2 regions of the Arthrobacter sp. SLBN-112 genome follow, and region 1 is predicted to be linked to the other one. Evidence: riboswitches for the same ligand, from Rfam matches in the RefSeq annotation. Region 1 holds a riboswitch; the other holds the start of a gene.
What was found. Region 1 has a riboswitch for glycine ahead of cycA (D-serine/D-alanine/glycine transporter). Riboswitches for the same ligand answer to the same signal wherever they lie in the genome.

Region 1 (3,404 bases):
ACGCGCCGGGCTGCTGCAGCACGATGCCGTTGATGTCGCCTTCGGGCAGGCCGCCCGTGAGGTCGGCGATTTCCACCTCGAAGCCGAGGGCTTCGGCCCGCCCCAGGACGATGGCGATGGTCTGCGGGAGGAGGTCGGCGTCCAATACGGTCTTGCCGTCTTTGGCGGTCTTGTTTTTGTTGGCCCGGCGCATCAGCAGCACGGCCTCGGCCACGGCGGTGGCCTCATCCAGCAGCGAGGCGTTGGCCACGGGGAGGGCCGTAAGGTCCTGCACCATGGTCTGGAAGTTCAGCAGTGCCTCGAGCCGGCCCTGCGAGATTTCCGGCTGGTACGGGGTGTAGGCGGTGTACCAAGCCGGCGATTCCAGGATGTTGCGGCGGATCACCGGCGGGGTCACGGTGTCGTAGTAGCCTTGGCCGATCATCTGGATGGCGGTCTTGTTCCGGCCGGCGATCCGGCGCAGCTCGGCAAGGACCTCCACCTCGCTGAGGGCGTCGGTCAGCCGGAGCGCAGTTTCCTGGCGGATGGACGCGGGGACGGCGATGTCAACGAGGCCATCCACGCTGTCGTAGCCCACGGCTTTGAGCATGGTGTCGACGTCGGACTGGCGGCGTGCGCCGATATGGCGGTCAACAAACGATGTTGGATGCGATTGAATCGTCATGAGGAACTCCAGTTCTGGCCGGCCAAAGATGGCACGGCATGGGATGGGTTCCTCCCCGCTCTGTATTGGACCTGAGAGATTCCGCGTTGCCTGCTCTTGGCAGGGGACCGCTTGCACCGTCGGTGAACCAGGCACAAGCCTGGTTGCTTTCCAGAGTCGCCTCGCCATGACGGTACGGGGGCCTGAGAGATTCCTGGGGAGGATTTGCTCCTACGGCGCCTGCCCGGTGTTTCGCCGGGAGGACTCTCCCGTCACAGCTCGAAAGGCTTATTCAAATGTGGGTGATTCGGCTCACAAGGTATCGGGATTAGCTGCCGGTGGCAAATCGGGCGACTGCCGCAGGGAGCGGGACCCGGAACCTGGCACCCTTCCGCCCAGCTTGTGGCGGGACAAGTTTGACTTTCGATCGTGACGGACACCACACTGAACCCCGGGATCGGCACCGCCCGGTGGCCGGCTCAACGTATCCGGAGCGGCCCACCAGCCGGCGCCCATCCCATCGCATGACCCGCCGCGGCCCCCAGGGCTGCGGCGTCCAATTGAACATGCCTTCGACCTGCGGCGGGAGAGCCCTGCCGGTACATCCAACAGGCGCCGTAGGAGCAAATCCTCCCCAGGAAACTCTCAGGCCCACGTACCGCCGCGGACAGGCAACTCTGGAAAGCAGCCAGGCATGTCCCTGGCTCACCGACGGTGCAAGCGGCCCTGGGCTGCGGAAACTCTCAGGTTCACTACAGAGCGGGGAGGAACCAAATCTTTTGCGGCCCCCAAAAGGCCGCTTTATCGATGGAGTTCCTCATGGCGATTCATCCCCAAACGTCCAACGGCGAACCGGCCCGCAACCAAGGCGCCACTGCGGCAGCCCGCAGCGAGCCTCCCCACCTGGAGCGGCAGCTCACCAACCGGCACATCCAGCTCATCGCGATCGGCGGAGCGATCGGCACCGGCCTCTTCATGGGCTCCGGCAAGACCATCTCCGCGGCCGGCCCATCCGTGATCTTCGTGTACATGATCATCGGCTTCATGCTCTTCTTCGTCATGCGGGCCATGGGCGAACTGCTGCTGAGCAACCTGAACTACAAGTCCTTCAGTGACTTCGCGGCTGACCTCCTCGGACCGTGGGCAGGCTTCTTTACCGGCTGGACGTACTGGTTCTGCTGGGTGATCACCGGAATCGCGGACGTCATCGCCATCGCCGGCTACTCAAAGGAACTCTGGCCGGCGCTGCCGCTCTGGATCCCGGGCCTGGCCACCGTTGCCATCCTGCTCCTGCTGAACCTCGCCACCGTCAAGGCTTTCGGTGAGACCGAGTTCTGGTTCGCCCTCATCAAGATCGTCGCCATCGCTGCCCTGATTATCGTGGGTCTCTTCATGATCTTCACCGGTTTCCAAAGCGGCGCGGGCACTGCAAGCTTCACCAACCTGTGGAGCCACGGCGGGTTCTTCCCCAACGAGTTCATGGGCTTCGTGGCCGGATTCCAGATCGCGGTGTTCGCCTTCGTGGGCATCGAACTGGTGGGCACCACCGCCGCCGAGGCCAAGAATCCCGAACGCACGCTGCCCAGGGCCATCAACGCCATCCCCGTCCGCGTGCTGCTCTTCTACGTCGGCGCGCTGGTCATCCTGATGGCCGTCACTCCGTGGACCCAGTTCGCCGCAGGCCACAGCCCCTTCATCGGCATGTTCTCCCTGGCCGGCCTTGGTGCCGCAGCCACGGTGGTCAACCTGGTGGTCCTCACCTCGGCCATGTCTTCCGCGAACTCCGGCATCTACTCCACCTCCCGCATGGTCTTCGGACTGGCCCAGGAAGGCGACGCCCCCGGCATGTTCGGCCGCCTCTCCACGAGGAAGGTGCCCAGCAACGCGCTGTTCCTGTCCTGCGTCCTGCTGCTGTCCGGCGTCGTACTGATGTATGCCGGCCAGGACGTTGGCAAGGCCTTTGAAATGGTGACCACCGTGTCAGCCGTCTGCTTCGTCTTCGTCTGGTCGATCATCCTCGCCAGCTACATCTCCTTCCGGCGCCGCCGGCCGCACCTGCATGCGGCGTCGAAGTTCAAGATGCCCGGTGGCATCCCCGCCGTATGGGTGGTGTACGCGTTCTTCGCTTTCGTCCTGTGGGCCCTGACCACCCAGCCCGACACGCTGGTTGCACTGCTGGTAACGCCCATCTGGTTCGTCGTCCTTGGCGTGGCGTGGGCCGTCCTTCGGCGCCGGCCCGCCCATCTTGCCCGCTTCGAGGTCTTCCGGGCAGAGGTGCGCGCGGACAACGCTGCGGCCGGGCGCAGTGGTGGCCAGGACGCTGGTGCGGCAGAGCACGAGGTCCAGCAGGCCAGGAAATAACGGCCGACGGCGGGTTGCAGCGGCGGCGGTGAGGTCCAGGTACTGCATCCTGCCGCCGCAGCCGACCGGCCGGGGAGCCGCAGACCCGAAAGTTCAGCATGCTTAGTGTTCATCCACATAGGATGGAAAAGCACGGCAGCCCAACCGCTGCAGGTCGATTTGAATGAAGGTGACCATGGCCCGGCGCAGCAATCCCGCAGTACGCATCGCACAGGAAACCGCCCACAGCGCAATGTTCGACGCCGACGGCAAGCCCAAGCCCGGTATCCACAACATGCTGCTGAAGGCAGTGCAGATCCAACGGCCCCTGGTGGTCGGCTATATCCGCAGGCTCCAGAAGAAGCATCCCCGGGCCACCGCCGCCCAGTTGGCGCACATCGCAGAACGTGACTACCTTCGG
Region 2 (3,404 bases), 4.0 Mb from region 1:
GACATCGCCGCCGAACTGGCCAGGCTGCGCCAGGCCAACGAGGGCGTTGAGGTTGGCGCCGTCGATGTAGACCTGGCCGCCGGCGGCGTGGACCGCGTCGCAGACTTCGCGCACGTCCCCGTCAAAGACGCCGTGGGTGGAGGGGTAGGTGATCATGATGCAGGACAGGACGTCCTTGTGGGTCTCGATCTTCGCCGTCAGGTCATCGTGGTCGATCGTGCCGTCAGCAGCGGTGGCCACGACGACGACCTTCATCCCGGCCAGCACCGCCGAGGCGGCGTTCGTGCCGTGCGCCGAGGCCGGGATCAGGCAAACGGTGCGCTGCTGATCGCCGCGGGAGTGGTGGTAGCCGCGGATCGCCAAAAGCCCGGCGAGTTCGCCCTGGGATCCGGCGTTGGGCTGGATGGACACCTGGTCGTACCCGGTGATGGTGGTCAGGTCTGCTTCCAGGTCGGCGATGAGTTCACGCCAGCCCTCGGTTTGGGAATCCGGGGCGAACGGGTGGATGGACGCAAACTCAGGCCAGGAGATGGCTTCCATCTCGGCCGTGGCGTTCAGCTTCATGGTGCAGGAACCCAGGGGAATCATCGTGCGGTCCAGCGCCAGGTCCCGGTCCGAGAGCTTGCGGATGTAGCGCAGCAGCTGGGTTTCGGACCGGTGCGTGTTGAACACCGGATGCTGCAGGTAGTCGGAGGAACGCTCGACGGCGGTCTCCAACTCAAAGCCTTCACCGTCCGCGACCGTGGCGCCAAAGATGGCGGCAACCTCGGCGACGATGGCCGGTGTCGTGGTTTCGTCCAGGGAGATGCCCACCGTGTCGGCGTCGATGCGCCGCAGGTTGATGCCGCGTGCCTCGGCGTCGGCCATGATGGCGGCCGCGCGTCCGGGGACCCGCACAGTCAGGGTGTCGAAGAAGCTCTGGTGCAGGACCTTGACTCCGGCAGCAGCAAGCGAGGCAGCCAGGCTGCGCGCGTGGCCGTGCACCGTCCCGGCGATCGCCTTCAGGCCGTCGGGGCCGTGGTACACCGCGTACATGGAGGCAACGATGGCCAGCAGCGCCTGGGCGGTGCAGATGTTGGACGTGGCTTTTTCACGGCGGATGTGCTGCTCACGGGTCTGCAGGGCCAGGCGGTAGGCGGGAACACCGGCGTCGTCCTTGGACACGCCCACCAGGCGGCCGGGCAGCGAGCGCTCCAGGCCCTTGCGGACAGCCATATACGCGGCATGCGGCCCGCCGAAGAACAACGGCACGCCAAAACGCTGGGCGGAACCGACAGCAATGTCCGCGCCCTGCTCGCCCGGCGGGGTGATCATGGTGAGGGCCAGCAGGTCCGCGGCCACGGTGACCAGGGCGCCGCGGTCCTTGGCGTCGGCGATGGCGCCGGACTGGTCCCAGACCCGGCCGGACGCACCGGGCTGCTGCAGCACGATGCCGTTAATGTCGCCCTCGGGCAGGCCTTGGGACAGGTCCGCAACCTCGACCTCGAAGCCGAGCGCCTCGGCCCGGCCCTGGACGATGGCAATGGTCTGCGGCAGCACGTCGATGTCCAGGACGGTCTTGCCGTCGGCGGCGGGCTTCGCCTTGTTGGACCGGCGCATCAGCAGCACGGCTTCCGCCACGGCGGTGGCTTCATCCAGCAGCGAGGCATTGGCGATGGGCAGTCCCACCAGGTCCTGGACCATGGTCTGGAAGTTCAGCAGCGCCTCGAGCCGGCCCTGCGAGATCTCAGGCTGGTACGGGGTGTAGGCGGTGTACCAAGCCGGCGATTCCAGGATGTTCCGGCGGATCACCGGTGGAGTGACGGTGTCGTAGTAGCCCTGGCCGATCAGTTGCACGGCCGTTTTGTTCTTTGCGGCCAGCTTCCGGAGTTCGGTGAGGACTTCCACTTCGCTGAGGGCGTCCTGCAGGCGAAGGGCGGTTTCCTGGCGGATGACTTTGGGGACAGCGGTGTCTACCAGGGAATCGACAGTGTCGTAGCCAACGGCTTTGAGCATGGTGTCGACGTCGGCCTGGCGGCGCGCGCCGATATGGCGGTCTACGAAGGTGGTGGAGGCTGGGCTAACCGGCACGAAGGAACTCCATTTACTCAGGCGGCGCAGGGTACGCCACAGCGATTCGGGTTCCTCCCCGCTCTGTATTGGACCTGAGAGTTTCCGCGGTTCCTGCCTGGCAGGACCCGCTTGCACCGTCGGTGAGCACAACAGCTCCGCGCCCCGATCGGGGCAGGAGAACCGCCTGCTGCTTTCCAGAGGTGCCTCGCCGCGGCGGTACGGGGGCCTGCGAGATTCCTGGGGAGGATTTGCTCCTACGGCGCCTGCCTGTACACCGGCAGAACTCTCCCGCCGCAGATCAAAGGCTATTCATTTGTTGGACCAGTCATGTACTGGATCATGCGGGCCGGTGACAGCCCTCACAACGTTCCATTGTCCTATGCCGCAACCCTTCCCGGCAAATGGCCCAGGTTACCTGCGGAGCCGCTCCAGAGCTGCCAGGAGTTCCTCCACGTCAGCGTCCGCTCCCCCTTGCGGCGCCGGGCCCACGGACAGCATGGCATTGAAATACAGCCCGTCCCCCATGTACAGGACCGCCTTGGCCAGCCCCGGACCCACATCGGCCGCGATCTCATCCAGCCACCGCTGCTGGATGGCTGCGAAACGCCGCCGCGTTTCCTGGTGCGCCACCTCCGCAAGCCTGGTGGCGGCGACGATGGCCCGGTCCAGCGGAGTGTCCGCCCACACGGAGGACCGGATGAAGTAGGCAGCCGCCCCCTCGCCGGCCGCGGCCATGGCATCGGCGTCCTCCTTGGCCAGCCCGTCCAACCGGTCCAGCAGCACCTCAATGAGCGCTTCCTTGTTGGGGAAGTGGTAGAGCAGGCCGCCCTTGGATACCCCGGCCTTCTTGGCCACCGCATCCAGCGTGGCCGCCCGCTCCCCCACGTCGATCAAGAGGGTTTCGAAGGCGTCAAGGACCGCTTCACGGGCTACTGGCTTTCGGGGCATGGTTCCCATCATGCCCTCCGCCGGAGGTGAAACGGGAAACGGCGAAGTTTTCAAACTATACCGTCTGGACGGTATAGTTATCTCATGACGACTTCCCCCTCAACCCTGGCGCCCGCACCCGTCAGCGGGCCGGCCACACGCTCCCCGCGGCGCGACTGGCTCGCGCTGGGGCTGCTCATGTTCCCAGTGCTGCTCGTCGCCATGGACAACACCGCCCTGACGTTCGCCTTGCCCGCCATCACCCGCGCCCTGGAACCCTCCGGCCTACACCTTCTGTGGATTATTGACGCCTATCCGCTGGTATTGGCCGGGCTCCTGGTGTCGATGGGAAGCCTTGGCGACAGGATCGGGCGGCGCCGGCTGCTGATTATCGGCAGCACAGGCTTTGCCGGGCTGTCCGCCGC

Region 2: linked by a shared signal. The riboswitch ahead of gcvP (aminomethyl-transferring glycine dehydrogenase) and the one ahead of cycA (D-serine/D-alanine/glycine transporter) in region 1 are both predicted to bind glycine.

Annotation. Positions count from the first base shown of each region.
Region 1 covers NZ_JAUSXY010000001.1:316,414-319,817, reverse strand. Annotated here, with positions in the region: gene gcvP (aminomethyl-transferring glycine dehydrogenase) at 1-664, opposite strand, end outside; glycine riboswitch at 825-925, opposite strand; glycine riboswitch at 1,217-1,314, shown strand; gene cycA (D-serine/D-alanine/glycine transporter) at 1,463-3,004, shown strand; gene QF050_RS01500 (hypothetical protein) at 3,180-3,404, shown strand, end outside.
Region 2 covers NZ_JAUSXY010000001.1:4,352,912-4,356,315, forward strand. Annotated here, with positions in the region: gene gcvP (aminomethyl-transferring glycine dehydrogenase) at 1-2,070, opposite strand, end outside; glycine riboswitch at 2,257-2,353, opposite strand; gene QF050_RS20155 (TetR/AcrR family transcriptional regulator) at 2,464-3,000, opposite strand; gene QF050_RS20160 (MFS transporter) at 3,085-3,404, shown strand, end outside.